3 regions of the Sphingomonas sp. SORGH_AS_0950 genome follow, and region 2 is predicted to be linked to each of the others. Evidence: riboswitches for the same ligand, from Rfam matches in the RefSeq annotation. Region 2 holds a riboswitch; each other region holds the start of a gene.
What was found. Region 2 has a riboswitch for cobalamin ahead of QE385_RS09650 (TonB-dependent siderophore receptor). Riboswitches for the same ligand answer to the same signal wherever they lie in the genome.

Region 1 (6,064 bases), 530 kb from region 2:
CGCGCCCCAGCTTTCGAAAAGATCGGCGCGCAACGCTTCGGGTAATGTGGAAAGTGCGTCGTGATACGCCGCCACCGGCCATGCGATCCGGTTGGCGAGCAACGCGACGGGCAAATCCGACGGGGCTTCCACATCATAACCGGCCTCGCGCAGATCGCCGAGGATCGCCTTCGCCGAGGCGAAACCGTCCAGCCCCACCGCATGCGCGGCCTGCCAGTCCTTGCCCGGATAGGTGGATAGCAGGATCGCCAGCCGCCGCTCCGCCGCCGGGGTCGTCGCCAGCCTCGCCCAGCCCGCTACCTTGTCCGCCACGGCGGCGATCCGCGCGGGCTCGGCGCGGTGGAGACGCAGCGCGATGTCGAAATCGGGGTCGCGCTCGCCGGGTTGCTTGAAGCTGATGACCCCTGCGAACAGCCGTCCGTCGATCTCGGGCAGGACGACGTGCATGGCGAGGTCGGCGGGCGACAGACCCCGTGCCGAACCCACCCAGCCCTCGCGGTCGCTGGTCGCGAGCGCGATCTGGAACACCGGCACGCCCGCCCCGTCGAGCGGCGTGGTGTCGTCCTCGCCGCGTGCGGAGAAGGCGGTGGCATTGACGATCGCGGCGGGGGTAAGCGCCTTCACCCAGCGCGCGATCCACGGGCCTGCGCCCTCGGCCTTCAGCGAGGGGACGAACAGCGCCACAGGGTCGAAGCCGCGTTCGGTCAGGGCGGCGTGGAGGGCGGCGATGGGTTCGAGGTCGGCGGCGGCGAGATAGGCGCGGTAGAAGACGATCAGGACGCGGGGGCGTGTTGCCCTAAGCAAAGTTGCGGCGGGGCAGGCTATGCCGTTCGGGGACCAGCCTCCGACCGGAGCCAGTTGCGGAGAGGGCCCTCCCCCATCCCCTCCCGCCTGCGGGAGGGGCGTGTTTGTGGCTAACGCGTGCCCATATAGCCCCTCTCCCGGCAGGGGGAGGGGTTGGGGAGGGGCAAGGGCCGCGGGCGATGCAGCTTGTGACGAGGCCCCTTCCTCGTTCCCGGCCAACATTGGCATTCCCGCCGTCAAGGCCAGGGTCGACAGCGCCATCGCCGCTGCCTCCGCCCCACCCGCATCGCACAGCGCCGTCAGCCGCCGCACCACCGCCTGATCGACGGTGGACGCCGCCATCAACCGCCGGTCCTCGCGCCCGTCCGCCGCCAGCACCGCCAGCGCAATCCCGCGTTCCCGCGCCAGCCGCTCGACCTCGCGCAGGCCGTATTCCCAATACGCCGCCCCACCGATCAACCGGATCAGGATCGCCTTCGCATGAACCAAGGTCTGTTCGACATAGGTATCGACCGACAGCGGATGGACCAGCGCCGCCAGATTGGCGAGCCGCAGCGACCAGGGAAATCCCCCTGCCCGCCAGCCCGCCGCAAAGGCGCTCAGGTCGCTGTCGGAAAAGGACAGCACCACCACGTCACCGGGGCGTTGCCCCAGATCCTGCGGAACCGCCTGTTCCTCCAGCCCATGGCTCTCGCGAAAGACGAGATGCACGCGCCTAGCCCTTCAGCACGCCCTCGATCGCGGCGCGATCGATCCGGTCATGCTCGGCGATGACGACCAGCCGAGTGCCGCGCGGCTCGCCCGCGCCCCAGGGGCGGTCGTAGCTGGTGCGCACCCGGCGGCCGACCGCCTGGACCAGCAGCCGCATCGGCTTGCCCGCGACCGCCGCATAACCCTTTACGCGCAGGATATCCTGCTGCTCGGCGAGCGTGACGATGCGCGCGGCGATCGCCTCGGGGCTCTCCACCTCGCCCAGCATCACCGAGAGGCTGTCGAAATCGTCATGCTCGTGATCGTCCGCGCCGTCATGGTGCGAGGGGCGCGCGGCGATGTCGTCCTCGGCGGCAGCTTCCAGGCCCAGCACGATCTCGGCGGAGACGATGCCGTCGACCGCCTCGACCATGGGCAGCGGGCGCGGGGCCTCGGCGGCGATGATCGCGCGTGCCCTGGCGACGCCCTCCGCCCCCGCCAGATCGGCCTTGGTCAAGAGGACGAGGTCGGCGCATGCCAGCTGATCCTCGAATACCTCGGACAACGGGGTTTCATGGTCCAGGCTGGGGTCGGCGGCGCGCTGCGCCTCCACCGCATCGAGATCGGGGGCGAAGCGGCCCGCCGCGACCGCCTCGGCATCGGCCAGTGCGACCACGCCGTCGACGGTGATACGCGAGCGGATCGCGGGCCAGTCGAATGCCTTCAACAGCGGCTTGGGCAGCGCCAGACCGGAGGTCTCAATCAGGATGTGATCAGGGCGCGGCTCCATCGCCAGCAGCTTTTCGACCGTCGGGATGAAGTCGTCGGCGACGGTGCAGCAGATGCAGCCATTGGCCAGCTCGACGATATTCTCCGCCGGGCAGTCGGGGATGGCGCAGCTTTGCAGGATGTCGCCATCGACGCCCAAAGTGCCGAATTCGTTGACGACGACCGCCAGGCGGCGACCGCCCGCATGGCGGATCAGATGGCTGATGAGCGTGGTCTTGCCGGCGCCCAGAAAGCCAGTGACGATGGTGACGGGGACCTTGCTGAGGTCACGCATGCTATTTCTCCGACGCGCCGGACGAGCGAGCGCGGACACGGGACCGATCGCCGGAGCGGTGACGGACGGGCGCAGTCGAATGCGTCCGCCCCGCGTGTCGGCGACCGATGCGACCCCGGCCGCATGGCTTCGTCGCTCCCCGACGGAGAACCGTGCCCCGACCACCCCCTGGGTCCAGGCAAGAGCGACCATGACGCCGGCAGGTCTCCTGGCTCGCGGGTCAAAGCGAAGGGATGCGCCTTCCCGGATCGCTCCAGTGGCCGTGCCTCCGATGGGGCACCAGCATCGCTCGCTCGCCGCTTACAGTTGCAGGGACAGCCGGGGATTTGCACCCCATTCCCGTTTCAAAGCCCCAAGGGGCACCGGCGCGATCTTCGGGGCGTTTCGGCCCCGATGTGCGGCATTTATCCCGCCGCGCCGGGCTTGGCAATTCGCGCCTCCATCGCGGCGAACCCGCGCCAGCGATAGAGGAGGAAACTCGCCCCCCAGCAGATCACGAACAGCCCGACGATGGCGAAGCCCAGCACGTTGAAATGCTCCGACAGCGCCCCCGCATAGCGGAACGGCCCCGCCGTCCAGCCGAACCGCTCGGCGAGCAGCGCGGTCGCCTGGATGCCGCCGATCACCAGCGCGACCAGCGCCGAAACCAGGGTGATCGTCATGTTGTAATAGAGCTTGCGAAGCGGATGGACGAACGCCCATTCATACGCGCCCAGCATCACCAGCCCGTCGGCGGTGTCGATCAGCGCCATGCCCACCGCGAACAGCACGGGGAAGACCAGGATCGTCGCCAGCGACACGCCGTCCGCCGCATGCGCGCCCGACAGGCCGAGAATGGCGACCTCGGTCGCAGTGTCGAAACCCAGCCCGAACAGGAAACCCAGCGGCGCCATGTGCCAGCTCCGCCGGATCAGCCGGAACAGCGGACGGAAGAGGCGCGACAACGGCCCCTGCCCCGAAAACATCATCGCGGCATCCGCCTCCGCCATCGGCTCGCCGCGCGCGACCCGGCGGAACCGGGTCCAGACATCGCGCAGGATGATGAGGTTCATGATCGCGATGGCGAACAGGAAACTCGCCGAGACGATGGTGGCGATGGTCCCGCCGCTCTGCCCGAACGCCTCGAAGTCGGACAGGGTGCTGGCGGCGAGCGCGATCGTGGTCGCCGCGATCAGGACGATGGCGGAATGGCCGATCGCGAACCACAGCCCGACCGCGATCGGGCGCTGGCCGTCCTGCATCAGCTTGCGGGTGACATTGTCGATCGCGGCGATGTGGTCGGCATCGACCGCATGGCGCAGCCCCAGGCTATAGGCGAGCAGCGCGGTGCCGAGCATCAGGCTGTTGCTCGCGAAGACGCTCAGCGCCCAGCCCCAGACGGCGATATTGACGAAGACCAGCGCGCCCATCAGCAGCGCGACCCGCTTCTTCAGCGGCAACCGGGCGCGCGGCGCTCCGGCATGATGGTAGGACATGGGTGATAACCCCCGGCGTCATTGCGACAAGGGCCGAACTCCGCTGTCGCGGTCGCCATCCCACCCCACGGACGCACGCCGGGCGGGATGGCCGATTCGTCTCGGCCGATGGGCGTCGCTCGTATGATACAATATATCCAGCCGGTGACCATCCCCTGGATCGCGGCAAGAGCGACTCGCACCGGCAGGTCTCCTGGCTTGCGGGTCGAAGCGCACGCGACACGGCCTTCCCGGATGGCTCCAGTGGCTGTCCCCTGTCGCAGGGACCGGCGTCGCTCGCTCACCGCTTACAGTTGCAGGGACAGCTGGGGATCTTCACCCCATTCCCGTTTCAAGCCCCGAGGGGCACCGGCGCGATTGACCGGCGGTCGGGCTGAAAGCCGTTGCCGGTCGGCATGGGGATAGTCTGCGGCGGATGGAGGCGCAAACCGCTTTATCGGGCCGGACGCGCGGCTTAATCCGGATCACATGGTGGATGTGAAACGATGGCGCCGCTGGGCGCCGGCGGCGGCGTGCCTGGTCGCGGCCTGTTCGGGCGGGAATTACCGGCCGGTCAGCGATTATCCGGTGCGGATCGGCAAGCCCTATACGGTGCGCGGCGTCACCTATGTGCCCGCCGAGGACGCGACCTATGACATGCTGGGCTATGCCAGCTGGTATGGCAGCGAATCGGGCAAGCGCACCGCGAATGGCGAGCGTTTCCGCCCCGGCTGGGCGACGGCGGCGCATACCACCCTGCCCCTGCCCAGCTATGTCGAGGTGACGGCGCTGGACACGGGGCGGCGGATCATCGTGCGGGTCAATGATCGCGGGCCGTTCGCGGGATCGTCGCGGATCATCGACCTGTCGCGCGGCGCCGCCGAACAGCTCGGCCTGCGCACGGTCGGCAAGGCGGCGGTACGGGTGCGGCGGGTGGAGCCGGACGAGAGGGACCGCGAACGCCTGCGCCACGGCAAGGCGGCGCGGCCCTTGCCGCCGGTATCGGATGCGGTGCGGGCGAACCTGCTGTCGCAGATCGCGGCGGCGGGCATGACGGTGCGATAACGCATTCCTCCCCAAGCTCGCTTGGGGAGGGGAACCGCTCGCTTGGGGAGGGGTGGAGGGGCCGGAGGGGCTTGCCCCACCACCACCGCTTCGCGGCGGTCCCCCTCCCCATCTGCGATGGGGAGGAATTAAGGGGTCCAGAAACGAAAAAAGCGGGCTTTCGCCCGCTTCGTCGTCGTCCACCGATGTCAGTAGAAGATTGGTCGGGGCGACAGGATTCGAACCTGCGACCCCCACACCCCCAGTGTGATGCGCTACCAGGCTGCGCTACGCCCCGACCGAGCGGCGGCCTCTAGGCGGGTTTTCCGAAGGATGCAAGCCTTGATGTGAAGATAGTGCGCACCCCACATCCGGCGCTCCATTGCGCCTGTTCGCCTGCGATGGTAGCGGGCAGGCTATCCGACATGGGGGCTGGTCGATCGTTCGCGGTCGGCGGGTGCCCGTGCCCATTCAGCATAGACGGGTCCGAATGTTCATTCCCTTCACCGCCCCAGTCGCCGCGATGGCTGCCGCCACCGGGGCCACCGCATCGAGCGGCGCCGCCTCGTTCCTCAGCCTGGCGCCGCTGCTCCTCGTCTTCGTGGTCTTCTATTTCCTGATGATCCGCCCGCAACAGCGCCGCATGAAGACGCTGCAAGCCTCGATCGAGGGGGTCAAGAAGGGCGATCAGGTCACCACGGCGGGCGGCATCGTCGGCAAGGTGACCCGCGTCGAGGACCAGCTGGTCGAGGTCGAGATCGCGCCGAACGTCCGCGTCCGGGTGGTCAAAGCGACGTTGACCGACGTGGTCAATCCGAACGCCAAGCCCGCGAACGACTGACCCGATGCTCGATTTCCCCCGCTGGAAGGTCGCTTCCATCGTCGCGCTGCTGGCGGCCCTGTGCCTGCTGGCGATCCCGAGCTTTCTGCCCGAGAGCGTCACCAACACCTGGGGTTCGATTCCGCACCCGCGTGTGAACAAGGGCCTCGATCTGGCGGGCGGCAGCTA
Region 2 (6,064 bases):
AGATAATCGGTATAGTCGAGATGCCCGACCGCCGCCTTCATCGCTTCGCGCAGGCCCTTGGCATCCGGGCTGCCGGTACGCGCGACGCGCTTGACCATGCGCTCGTGGAGCAGCGGGCCGGTCACGTCCTGATAGAAATGCGTATCGAACCACGTCACCAGCCGCCGGATCTCGGCCCGGCCGACGGCGGTGCCGTTGATCATCGCCGACTTCTCGACCGTCTCCTCGAAATATTCCGAGATCGCCATGGAATCAACCAGCAGCACGCCGCGCTCCTCGTCGACCATCACCGGGGTCTGCCCGGCGGGGTTCATGTCGAGGAACTCGTCGCGCCGCTGCCACGGCGACTCGCGGACCAACTCATATCCGACGCCCTTCTCGCCCAGCAGCAGCCGGACCTTGCGCGAAAAGGGACAGAGCGGGAATTGATAGAGTTGCCACATGCCGCCCATCTAAGCGGCCGGGCATGGTTACGCCAACCCCGATGGCGATGTTTTCACCCGCCCGCGCGACGCAGGACGGCACAGTCGCCGCCACCCGACCACGACGCCGCTGACCGACAGGATCAGCCCGGCGATCGACCAGAGCCACATCCACGCCGTCCAGCCGGGCCGCCACGCGGTCAGCCACGGCCAGTCCCAGGTGTGAAGCAGCGTATAGGCCCAGCGATAAGCCCGCCGGACGCGGTCCTGCCGCTCGACCACCGCCCCGCTCATCGGGTCGAGATAGAGCCAGGTCGCCGCGCGATCGTCGAACCGCATTCGCACCACCGGCAACCGGGCGGGATTGGTCCAATAGAAATCGGGCCGCTCCAGCCGTGCCACCCCCGTCACATGCCCGCCGGGGACCAGCATGGCGGCGGCGTCCGGTCGATCGATCGGCGCGGCCGGGGCCAGCGTCGCCTGCTCCAGCCAGCGCGGATGCGGTCCGGCCGGGTCGATCGCGATGCGCCGCCACCCGCCATCGCCGCTCCACACGACGCTGTGCGCCGGGCCCGCCATGGCGGCGAGCCGGTCGAGCGCCACCGGCTCGCCCGCCTGCCCGGCATAGGCGCGCATCGCCTCCACCGGCGCGGTGCCCCCGGCAAAGACGCGTCCCGGATCGACCGACAGCCAGCCGCTGACGATCCAGCCGGTCAGCAGCACGCCGCCCAGCAGCCCGCTGACATGATGCCAGACCATCCAGCCGCGATAGGGCGTCACCCGCCCGCCGCGATACCGACGCCGCCCCAGCCGCATGCGCAGGATGCCGATCCACATTCCGGTCAGCGCGACCGCGATGCACGGCCCCGACACCCACATCACCACCTGCCGCCACAGCCCGCCGTCGCGGCGCAGGATCGTCGGATAGAGCCAGTGCGGCACCGACCCCAGCCAGTTCCAGATACGCTGCGTCCGGGTCGTCCGCTGCACCGGCTGGCCGGTCAGGCTGGAGATATAGAGCTCGGTCCCGGCGGCATCGGCCAGCGTCGCCTTCCACAACGGACGGTGCCGGTCGAAGCCGCCCGCTACGGTCCATTGGTCATGCCCGATGGGCGCGACCGCGACGACCGGCGCCCCCGCGAACCGCACCGCGACCCGACGGGCATAGGCGGCCTCGACCGGCGCGACGCGAGCCCCCGTCCGGGCGGAGCGGATCTGCGTCTCGCCCTCCGCCCCTTCGATCCGCCAGACCGGCACGCCGTCGCGCATCTCCAGCGTGATCCGCCGCGCGGTCGCGCCGTCCGGCGGCGGCCGATCGACCCCGCCCCAGTCGATCGGCTCCGCCCCGGCCGCCATCTGGGCAGGGGTCAGCGCGGGATAGGGGACGTAGATCATCACCAGCCCGGAGGCGAACCACATCGCGAAGAACAGGCAGGCGGCGATCCCGGCCCAGCGATGGACGAGAAAGGCGAACCGGACGGCCGCCCTTCCCCATGACGCGTCAGAACGTCGCACGAAGGCCCAGGTCCAGCGAGCGCGGACGGCCCAATATCCATTGCTGATCGCCATAGGCGGTGACCGCATAGGCCTTGTCGAACAGGTTATAGACGCGCAGGTCGACCGCCATGCGCGGGCTCAGCGCATAGGACAGGGCGGCGTCCACCGTCGCATAGCCGGGGATGCGAAACGCATCGGCATTGTCGGAAAAGCGCCGCCCGACATAGCGCAGCCCCGCCCGCGCCTGCATGCGGGCCGTGGCATCCCAGCGCAGCCAGAGATTGCCCAGCGCCTCGGGCACATTGGGCGGCGTCCGGCCGCTATAGTCCGCGCCGCCCGAACGGAAATCATCGAACCGCGCATCCAGCATCGTCGCATTGGCGTCGATCCCGAACCCCTGGGGCAGATCGACCGAGACCGCCGCCTCCACCCCTTGCGCCGAACGCTGGCCGACCTGCTCGACCGGGCTGGAGAGGGTGCGCTGCGCCAGCAGCCCCGTCTTGACGATGCGATAGGCCGCCAGCGTCGCGGTGCCGCGCCCGCCCAGGAACAGCCACTTGGCCCCCATTTCGACCTGGTTGCCCTTCGCATTGCCGAACTGCACCTGCCCGCTCGACACGGTGGTCAGCGTGGCCAGCGGGTCGACGCCGGTGGCATATTGGCCATAGAGCGACAGGGTCGGCCTCGGCTGATACACGATGCCCGCCCGCCAGGTCGCGTTGCGGAAGGTCTTTTCAAAGGCGAAGCGATCGGTCCGCGTGCCGCCCGGATAGGCGATCGCCCAGCGGCGGACCTGATCCTCCTCGTAACGGAAACCGCCGACCACCGACCATTTCTGGCCCAGCGTCACCCGATCCTCGGCAAACACCGCCAGCGCGACGGTGCGGGTGCGGTATCGCGGCGCGATCCCCTGCGTATCCAGAAAGCGGCCGGGATCGAAGGCGAAGGGATCGACCGCATCGACCTGCGCATCCGATCCAAAGTCGTTCTCATGGGTGAAGCGCACCAGATTGGCGTCGACCCCGACGACCAGCGCATTGGCGATGCCCGGCGCCAGCGGCGTGCGCAGCGTCACGCTCGCCTGGTCGCCCCATTGGGTCTGGTCGTGACGGATGCCGTAATTGTCGCTCCGCCGGATCGTGCCGGGCGTACCGCTCTCCCCGTTGGCGCACGTGCCGTTGGTACCGACCCAGCAATAGCTCTCCAGATTGCGCCAGAATCGATCGCTGGTCAGATAATAGGCGATGTTGGAGACGCTGACCGCCGCGCTCGGCGTCCAGTCGACCTGTACCGAGGCACGGTCGTCGCGAAACCGCATCCGTCCGTCCCCGACATTATAGTTGCGCGTCCGAATCGCCGGGTCGAGCCGCCCGTCGATCAGCGGCGTCCCGAAATAGCCGATCGGCCGCTGGTCGCCATGATCGCCGCGGATCGTCACCGCCAGCCGTGGCGAAGGGGTCCATTTCACCGTGCCCGACAGCGCGAAACTGTGCGAATCCCCCCGGTCGACATAGCCGTCCGAGCGGCGATAGCTGGCATCCAGCCGATAGCCCAGCGTGGCCCCCGCCGGACCGCCGATCCCGGCCGCCAGCCGAACGCTGTCCTGCGCGCCATAGCCGATCTCGGCCTGTCCCTCGGTCCGGGCGGTGGGCTTGCGCATCACGACATTGACCGCGCCGCCCAGCGCGCCCTGGCCATAGAGCACCGACGCCGGGCCGCTCAGCACGTCGATCCGCTCGACCATCCAGGGATCGGTCGGAAAGGTGATCGTCCCGGCCGCCGGGAACAGCCGGACCCCGTCAATCAGTTGCAGGACCGAGCCCTGTCCGGAAAAGCCACGCGCCGCCAGGGCGGTGCCGCCATTGCCGGGATTGGCGACGCTCGACAGTCCGGGGGCGCGTGTCTCGGCCTCGACGATCGACTGGTCGCCCCGCGCGCGCACCAGGTCGCCGTCGAGCGAGGTGATGCTGGCAGGGGTTTCGAGCGGGGTCAGCCCCAATCGGCTGCCCGTGGCATTGGGCCGGTCCATCGCCGGTTTGTCGCGCGTACCGACGACCAATATCGTGGCGTCGGTGCCGGTCGGCATGCCCCCCTGCTGCGCCCAAGCGGGCATCGCCATGCAGGACCACAGGGCCCCACCCACAAGGATGAGACCACGGCTCGATGATATGTGATGATATAACATTATTTGCTCATAGCGTCTTGTCGCGAACAAGCCGAGACCTTCCGTTCGCTTCGAACGGCCGGATGCCATGCGCGCTGGACGCCTTTCCGCACTCGACATGGCCACCCATGCGCCTCCGCCACCATTGGCGTCGCTCGTCGGAAAAGACCTAGCCACGGCCATCCCCTGGGCCCGGCATGAGCGACCTGACGCCGGCAGGTCTCCTGGCTCACGGGTCATCGCGAACCATGCGCCTTCCCAGGTTGCCCCAGTGGCTGGACCGGCTCGACACCGGTCCCTGCATGTCCGCTCACCGCTTACAGTTGCAGGGACAGCCTCGGATTCGGGCGGTCACCCGCCCTCACCGCGTTCCCTTTTAATTCCCCTGTTCGGGGAAACCGGCGCGATCACGACCGGAATATTCCGGCCGCGTACTGATTGCGGCAATCGGCAGGGCGGGTCAAGCATCTGCCCCCAGCAGCGGCTTTGCGCTATCCCGAACCTATGGCCCGCAAGACCCGCTATCTGACCGCAACGATGCCCGACGGCTATGTGAAGACCATCGGCCCGACTTCAGCCCCGTTCAGCCATTACTGGCGGATCGTCGCCGATCTGGGCGGGGGCCGGACGGAGGTGTTCTGGGGTCACGCGAAATCGCGGAAAGAAGCCATGGCGCACGACGCATCGCTGGCGGAAGCGGCGCGCAAGCGCGGCTGGGTGGGGCACAGATTCGAGGTGGTGGAATTGGCGGAGAGCCAGGATCCGCCAGCGGCGCTGCCACCGAGGAGCGGCGGGCGTCGTCGCTAAGACGCGAACGCGCCAATCCGCCATCGGCTATGCCGTGGCGGTTTCGTATGGGGTGATGTTGGGTGTGTATGGTTGCGGGGGCAGGATTTGAACCTGCGGCCTTCAGGTTATGAGCCTGACGAGCTACCGGGCTGCTCCACCCCGCGACTGAGCTGAGCCGCACGGCGGCACGCTTCATGCGTGGTGTCGTGGGGCTGAGCGCCCCGGGCTGAGTGCCCGAGGAAACAAGTGAATGGGTTTTGTGTATACGCGGACTATAATGCCTGGCGACGCCCTACTCTTCCACTGCTTGAGCAGTAGTACCATTGGCGCAGTCGGGTTTCACGGCCGAGTTCGGGATGGGATCGGGTGGGACACCGACGCTATGGCCACCAGGCAATAGAGTCCGCGAATACTGACCCCGCTTTGTGGGCGGGGTGATGGGTATAAAATCGATGCGTGCACTGGCTGTATTGATGACCGCACCCTGCCATCTAGCCCAGGGCTGATGGTGGGGGTGTGGAGCTCTCAAGCGCGAATAGGACAATTAGTATCGGTTAGCTCCATGCGTTACCGCACTTCCACATCCGATCTATCGAGGTCGTGGTCTTCGACCGTCCTGAGAAATCTTATCTTGAGGGAGGCTTCCCGCTTAGATGCTTTCAGCGGTTATCCCGTCCGTACATAGCTACCCTGCTGCGCCGTTGGCACGACGACAGGTACACCAGAGGTACGTTCAACCCGGTCCTCTCGTACTAGGGTCAACTCCTCTCAAATTTCGACGCCCACGGCAGATAGGGACCAAACTGTCTCGCGACGTTCTGAACCCAGCTCACGTACCACTTTAATTGGCGAACAGCCAAACCCTTGGGACCTGCTCCAGCCCCAGGATGTGATGAGCCGACATCGAGGTGCCAAACAACCCCGTCGATATGAGCTCTTGGGGGTTATCAGCCTGTTATCCCCGGCGTACCTTTTATCCGTTGAGCGATGGCCCTTCCACGAGGGACCACCGGATCACTATGACCGACTTTCGTCTCTGCTCGACTTGTCAGTCTCGCAGTCAGGCTGGCTTATGCCATTGCACTCTAACAGCCGGTTTCCAACCGGCCTGAGCCAACCTTCGCGCGCCTCCGTTACTCTTTAGGAGGCGACCGCCCCAGTCAAACTACCCGCCACAGAGGGTCCCTGTACC
Region 3 (6,064 bases), 550 kb from region 2:
AAACCCCGGCCGCCCGCGCGGCTTCGGCGTGGTGCGCGACCTGCGCGTGCCCGCCGACAACCATCCCCGCCTCTCGCCCGGCGGCAGGCTGGAGGCGCTGGTCCTCGACGACAATCTGGTCGTGCGCGAGGCCGGGGGCGGCAAGGAATTGTGGCGGTCCCAGGACGGCAGCCCCGCCAATTTCTACGATCCCGAGACGATCGCCTGGAGCCCGGACGGCCAGCATATCGCGCTCCAGCGCGTCCGCCCCGGCTATCCCCGCATGGTCACCCGCGTCCTCGCCGCGCCGCCGGGCAAGGTCCAGCCCGAGGTCGTCCAGCAACTCTATCCCAAGCCCGGCGACGCGGTGGATCAGGAGGCACCCGTCCTGTTCCGCGTCGCCGACGGCAAGCGGACCGAGATCGACCCGTCGCTGTTCGCAAATGCCTATACCCTGTCGGCCCCGACCTGGCGGGCGGATGGCAAGAGCTTCGCCTTCGACGATCTGAAGCGCGGCTTCGGCGAGGCGAAGATCATCGCGGTCGATGCCGATACCGGCAAGGCGCATGCCGCCGTGACCGAAACCGCGAAGACCTTCGTCTTTCGCGACCGCATCTGGTCGCATGACGTGAAGGATAGGGGCCGCGAGATTCTCTGGGCGTCGGAGCGGGACGGCTGGCGGCATCTCTATATGATCGACGGCACGACCGGCCGGATCGTTCGCCAGATCACCAAGGGCCAATGGATCGTCCGCGACATCGCCAAGGTCGATGACGACAAGCGCCAGATCTGGTTCTCGGCCAGCGGCTTCGTGCCCGGCGAAGACCCTTATTACAAGCAATGGTTCCGGGTCGATTTCGACGGCCGCAACCTGACCCGGCTGACCCGGGAGAATGCGACGCACGAGGTCCGCTTCTCCCCCGACATGACGACCTATGTGGACGTCTATTCGCGCACCGACCTGCCGGAGACGATGGAACTGCACGACGCGCGCGACGGTCGCCTGATCCAGACTTTGGAAAAGGGCGACATCACCGCACTGGCCGCCGCCGGATTCCGCCCGCCCGAACGCTTCTCCGCCAAGGGGCGTGACGGGAAGACCGATATTTACGGCCTGGTCGTCCGCCCGCGCGATTACGATCCCGCCAAGCGCTATCCGGTGATCGAGAATATCTATGCCGGGCCGCATGACAGTTTCGTGCCCAAGGCGTTCTGGCCGTTCGGCGGATTTTCCGGCGGCGACAAGGTCATGGGGATGCAGCAGCTCGCCGATCTGGGCTTCATCGTGGTGATGATCGACGGCATGGGCACCGCCAACCGCTCCAAGGCGTTCCACGACGTCGCCTGGAAGAACCTGGCCGATAGCGGCTTTCCCGACCGAATCGCCTGGATGAAGGCGCTGGCGGCGAAGGACCCCGCCGTCGACCTTTCCCGCGTCGGCATCTATGGCGGCTCGGCGGGCGGACAGAGCACGCTGAACGCGCTGCTGTTCCACCCCGATTTCTACAAGGCCGGGGTCGCCTATGCCGGGTGTTTCGACAACCGGATGGACAAGATCGACTGGAACGAACAATGGCTCGGCTATCCGGTCGACCAGAGCTATCTGGACGCCTCGGGCGTGGTCCATGCGCACCAGTTGCAGGGCAAGCTGATGCTGGTCGTCGGCGAGCAGGATTCCAATGTCGATCCCGCCAGCACGACCCAGGTGGTCGATGCGCTGATCAAGGCGGACAAGGATTTCGACCTGCTGGTCATCCCCGGCGGCGAGCATACCGCCGGGCGCAGCAGCGGCCCGGTGGCCTATGCGATGCGGCGGCAATATGCCTTCTTCCTGAAGGCGTTGCGCGGGGAGGAATAGCACCCTTCCCTCAGCCACAATAGCACCACCCCGGCGAAGGCCGGGGTCCAGTTTCGGCGTTCCATCGGGCGCCCCACGAGCGACACGGCAACTGGGCCCCGGCCTCCGCCGGGGCGGACGGCGGGGGTTGGGAAGGGAATAGCGGTGTTGCCTCCCGCCCTCCCCGCGCCTATCGCTCGCCCTGCGACAGGTTCCCCTTCGGGGGATGAAAAGGGAATGGGGTGCGATGCCCCGGCTGCCCCTGCAACTGTAAGCGGCGAGCCATCCGCCATGACGCCATTGGGGAAACCCGAGAAGGCGGCGGACCGGCACCGACCCGCGAGCCAGGAGACCTGCCCGTCGCGGTCGTCTTTCGGCCGGTCAGGGTGTACCGGGCGGACGGGGCTATCCCCTCGCGCGACGACAGCGCCTTTGTGGAGACATGCCCCGATGACCGAGCCCTGTTCATGCTGAAACCCGCCGCGAACGGTCCCGCCGTGGTCGCCTGCAACACCTGTCGCCTGTCCGACGATGCGCGCGAGGACGCCGAAGGGCGGCGCGGCGGCGCGCTGCTGGTCGAGGCGTTGCGCGCGGTGAAAGCCTCCGACCCGGCCTATGCGGATGTGGCGGTCGAGGAGATGCCCTGCCTCTTTGCCTGCCAGTCCTTCTGCACGGTCCATCTTCGCTGCCCCGGCAAGGTCGGCTATGTGATGGGCAAATTCGCCCCCGACGAGGAGGCCGCGCGTGCGATCCTGGACTATGCGCGCGCCTATGCCGACAGCGATTGGGGACAGGTGCCGTACAAGCAATGGCCGCAAGGGGTGAAGGGCCATTTCCTGACCCGCACGCCGCCCGAGGGATTCATCGTCGAATGAGCGCTTTCCCGACCATCGCCAGCTTCGAGACGACCCTGGCCGTGTTGCCCGCGCCGGATACCGGCGCGCGCGACGCCGCCGCGCGGCGGCAGGGACAGCTGACCAAGCCGCCGGGCTCGCTCGGACGGCTGGAGGACATCGCGATCTTCCTGGCCGGATGGCAGGGGCGCGAGCGGCCCCGGATCGATCGCGGTCGCGCGGTGATCTTCGCGGGCAATCACGGCGTGGTCGCGCGCGGGGTCAGCGCCTTTCCGGCGGAAGTGACCGCGCAGATGGTCGCCAATTTCGCCGCCGGGGGCGCCGCGATCAACGCGCTGGCCGCCGCCGCCGGGCTGGACCTGTCGGTCGTGCCGCTCGACCTCGACCGGCCGACGGTCGACTTCACCACCGGCCCGGCGATGAGCGAGGCGGAATGCCTGGCCGCGCTGTCGGCGGGGGCGGCGGCGGTCGGCGATGCCGACCTGCTGGTGCTGGGCGAGATGGGGATCGGCAACACCACCCCCGCCGCCGCGCTGGCCGCCGCCAGTTTCGGGGGCGATCCCGCCGACTGGGTCGGTCCCGGCACCGGGGTGGATGCACGCGGCCTGTCGCGCAAGGCGACGGTGGTGGCCGAGGGGCTGGCGCTGCACCACGAGCATCTGACCAGCGCGTTCGAGCTGCTGCGCCGTCTGGGCGGGCGGGAGATCGCGGCGATGGCGGGGGCGATCCTGACGGCACGCACCCGCGGCGTGCCGGTGGTGCTGGACGGCTTCATCGGCACCGCCGCGATCGCGCCGCTGGCGCTGGTCAATCCCGCGATCACCGCCCATTGCCTGGCGGGCCATTGCTCGGCGGAGCCCGGCCATATCCGGCTGCTCGACCGGCTGGACCTTGCGCCGATCCTGTCGCTGAACATGCGGCTGGGCGAGGCGAGCGGTGCGGCGGTGGCGGTCCAGGTCATCCGCGCGGCGCTGGCGGCGCATGACGGCATGGCGACCTTTGCCGAGGCGGGCGTGGCGAGCGCGTGAGCGCGTTTCGCCTGCATCTGCTTCGGCATGGCGAGCCCGAGGCGGCGGGGCGGATGCTGGGGCGGACCGACAGTCCGGCGACGGTCGAGGGCATCGCCGCCTGCGCCGCGCGGGGACGCGATCTGGCGGTGACCCGGCGGATCAGTTCGGACCTGTCGCGCGCGCGCGCCTGTGCCGAGGCGATCGGACCCGCCACGGTCGATCCCCGCTGGCGGGAACTGGATTTCGGCGACTGGGACGGGCTGGCGCCCGAAGCGATCGACCGGACCGCGCTCGGCCGGTTCTGGGACGATCCCGATGCCGCCCCCCCGCCGGGCGGGGAGCGCTGGTCCGATCTCGTCGCGCGCGTCGCGGCGGCCATCGCCGAGCTGCCGCCCGAACCGACGCTGGTCGTCACCCATGGCGGCGCGATGCGCGCGGCGCTGCATATCCTGTGCGGGTTCGACCGCCGCGCCGTCTGGGCCTTTGCGCTGCCCTATGCCAGCCTGTTGACGCTGGAGGTATGGGACGGCCGCCCCCGTGCGGCGCAGGTGACGGGACTGGTCACGGCATGAAAGCGCTGATCCTTGCGCTCGGTTTCCTGACCCGCCTGCCCATGCCGCGCGTCGCAGCGGACGAGGCGGATTTCGCGGCGGCGATCCGGCTCTATCCGGTCGCCGGGCTGGTCGTCGGGACGATCGTCGCGGGGGCGGCGTGGCTCGGCCAGCATATCGATCCCTGGGCGGGGGCGCTGGCGGGGCTGGCGGCCTGGGTCTGGGTGACGGGGGCGCTGCATCTCGACGGGCTGGCGGACCTGGCCGACGGGCTGGGCGCGGCGCATGGCGACCGGTCGCGGCTGCTGGCGGTGATGGCCGAGCCGCAGATCGGCAGCTTCGGCGTCGTGGCGCTCGTCATGCAGCTTCTCGCCAAGCTGGTGCTGCTCCACGCAATGCCCGCGCGCGCCTGGCCGATGCTCGCGCTGATCCCGGCGGCGGCGCGGGTCGGGCCGCTGGTCTGGGCGCGCGTCCTGCCGCCGTTGCGCCCCGGCGGGCTGGGGGCGCTGGTGGCGCGCGCGGTGCGGCCGTTCGACATGATCGCCTGGCTGCTGGCGGCGATCCTATTGGGTCTGGCCTGTCCGCCCATCGCCGTCACGCCGCTGCTGATCCTGCCGCTGTCGTTCTGGTTCCGGCGAAGGCTGGGCGGCGTGACCGGCGATGTGCACGGCGCCGGCATCGAGCTGACCGAGACCGGCCTGCTGATCGTCGCCCTCCTCTATCTGGCGTCCTGAGCGATCCGCAACAGCGCGTCGCAATCGACATGCGCCTCCAGCACGGCGGCGATGGCGTCGAGCGCGGCGTCCACATCGGCGCGGTGATCGGGCCCCGCCCCCGCCACGCCGATCCGCGCCAGCCACGCCGCGCGCTGCCCCGCCTCGCCCAGCAGACCATGGACATAGCTGCCCGCGACCAGCCCGTCGGCGCTCATCGCACCCTCCGCCCGGCCATCGGCGAGGTGCCCGACGGGACGTGTGGCATCCGGCCCCTCAGTCCGGCCAAGGTGAATCTCATAACCGGAAAAGGCCGCGCCCAGCGCCTCGCCCGTTACCGGCCGCACCGTCTTTTCGCCGGTCAGCACCGTCTCGACATCCAGCAGCCCCAGCCCCGCGACGCTGCCCGCCGGGCCCTCGACGCCATCCGGATCGGCCACCCGCTGCCCGAGCATCTGATAGCCGCCGCACAGGCCAAGTACCGGCCGCCCGCGCCGGTGGTGCGCGGCGATGTCGATATCCCACCCCTGCGCGCGGACGAAGGCCAGGTCGGCGATGGTCGTCTTCGATCCCGCCAGCACGATCATCGCGGCATCGGGAATCGGTTGGCCGGGACGGACCATGACCAGATCGACTTGAGGTTCGAGGCGCAGCGGATCGAGATCGTCGAAATTGGCGATGCGCGGGGTGATCGGACAGGCGATGACCACCCGCCCCCCGGTCCCGGCGGCGGGCCGCTCCAGCGCCACCGCATCCTCGCTCGGCAGGCGGCGCGCGTCCGCCAGCCAGGGGATCAGCCCCAGCGAATGCCAGCCGGTATGCCGGGCGATCAGCGCCATGCCATCGGCGAACAGCGCCGGGTCGCCGCGAAACTTGTTGACCAGAAAGCCCCGGATCATCGCGGCATCGGCCGGGTCGATGACCGCCTTGGTCCCCACCAGCGACGCGATCACCCCGCCCCGGTCGATGTCTCCGGCCAGCACCACGGGCACGTTCGCCGCGCGCGCAAAGCCCATATTGGCGATATCGCCGCTGCGCAGATTGACCTCGGCGGGCGAGCCCGCGCCCTCGACGATGACGAGGTCGCAATCCGCCTCCAACCGTCGATAGCATTCCACCA

Region 1: it holds a riboswitch for cobalamin, as region 2 does, so the genes downstream of both, QE385_RS07240 (HoxN/HupN/NixA family nickel/cobalt transporter) here and QE385_RS09650 (TonB-dependent siderophore receptor) in region 2, are expected to answer to the same signal.
Region 3: it holds a riboswitch for cobalamin, as region 2 does, so the genes downstream of both, QE385_RS07130 (DUF1636 domain-containing protein) here and QE385_RS09650 (TonB-dependent siderophore receptor) in region 2, are expected to answer to the same signal.

The regions. Positions count from the first base shown of each region.
Region 1 covers NZ_JAUTAE010000001.1:1,677,003-1,683,066, forward strand. The annotation lists gene cobN (cobaltochelatase subunit CobN) at 1-1,515, opposite strand, end outside; gene cobW (cobalamin biosynthesis protein CobW) at 1,520-2,557, opposite strand; cobalamin riboswitch at 2,738-2,939, opposite strand; gene QE385_RS07240 (HoxN/HupN/NixA family nickel/cobalt transporter) at 2,962-4,032, opposite strand; cobalamin riboswitch at 4,198-4,400, opposite strand; gene QE385_RS07245 (septal ring lytic transglycosylase RlpA family protein) at 4,510-5,076, shown strand; tRNA gene QE385_RS07250 (tRNA-Pro) at 5,277-5,353, opposite strand; gene yajC (preprotein translocase subunit YajC) at 5,546-5,896, shown strand; gene secD (protein translocase subunit SecD) at 5,901-6,064, shown strand, end outside.
Region 2 covers NZ_JAUTAE010000001.1:2,210,165-2,216,228, forward strand. The annotation lists gene QE385_RS09640 (glutathione S-transferase family protein) at 1-443, opposite strand, end outside; gene QE385_RS09645 (PepSY domain-containing protein) at 471-1,937, opposite strand; gene QE385_RS09650 (TonB-dependent siderophore receptor) at 1,924-4,038, opposite strand; cobalamin riboswitch at 4,280-4,501, opposite strand; gene QE385_RS09655 (hypothetical protein) at 4,588-4,890, shown strand; tRNA gene QE385_RS09660 (tRNA-Met) at 4,960-5,036, opposite strand; rRNA gene rrf (5S ribosomal RNA) at 5,152-5,266, opposite strand; rRNA gene QE385_RS09670 (23S ribosomal RNA) at 5,397-6,064, opposite strand, start outside.
Region 3 covers NZ_JAUTAE010000001.1:1,656,477-1,662,540, forward strand. The annotation lists gene QE385_RS07125 (S9 family peptidase) at 1-1,837, shown strand, start outside; cobalamin riboswitch at 2,009-2,192, shown strand; gene QE385_RS07130 (DUF1636 domain-containing protein) at 2,284-2,691, shown strand; gene cobT (nicotinate-nucleotide--dimethylbenzimidazole phosphoribosyltransferase) at 2,688-3,698, shown strand; gene QE385_RS07140 (histidine phosphatase family protein) at 3,695-4,252, shown strand; gene cobS (adenosylcobinamide-GDP ribazoletransferase) at 4,249-4,965, shown strand; gene QE385_RS07150 (cobyric acid synthase) at 4,950-6,064, opposite strand, start outside.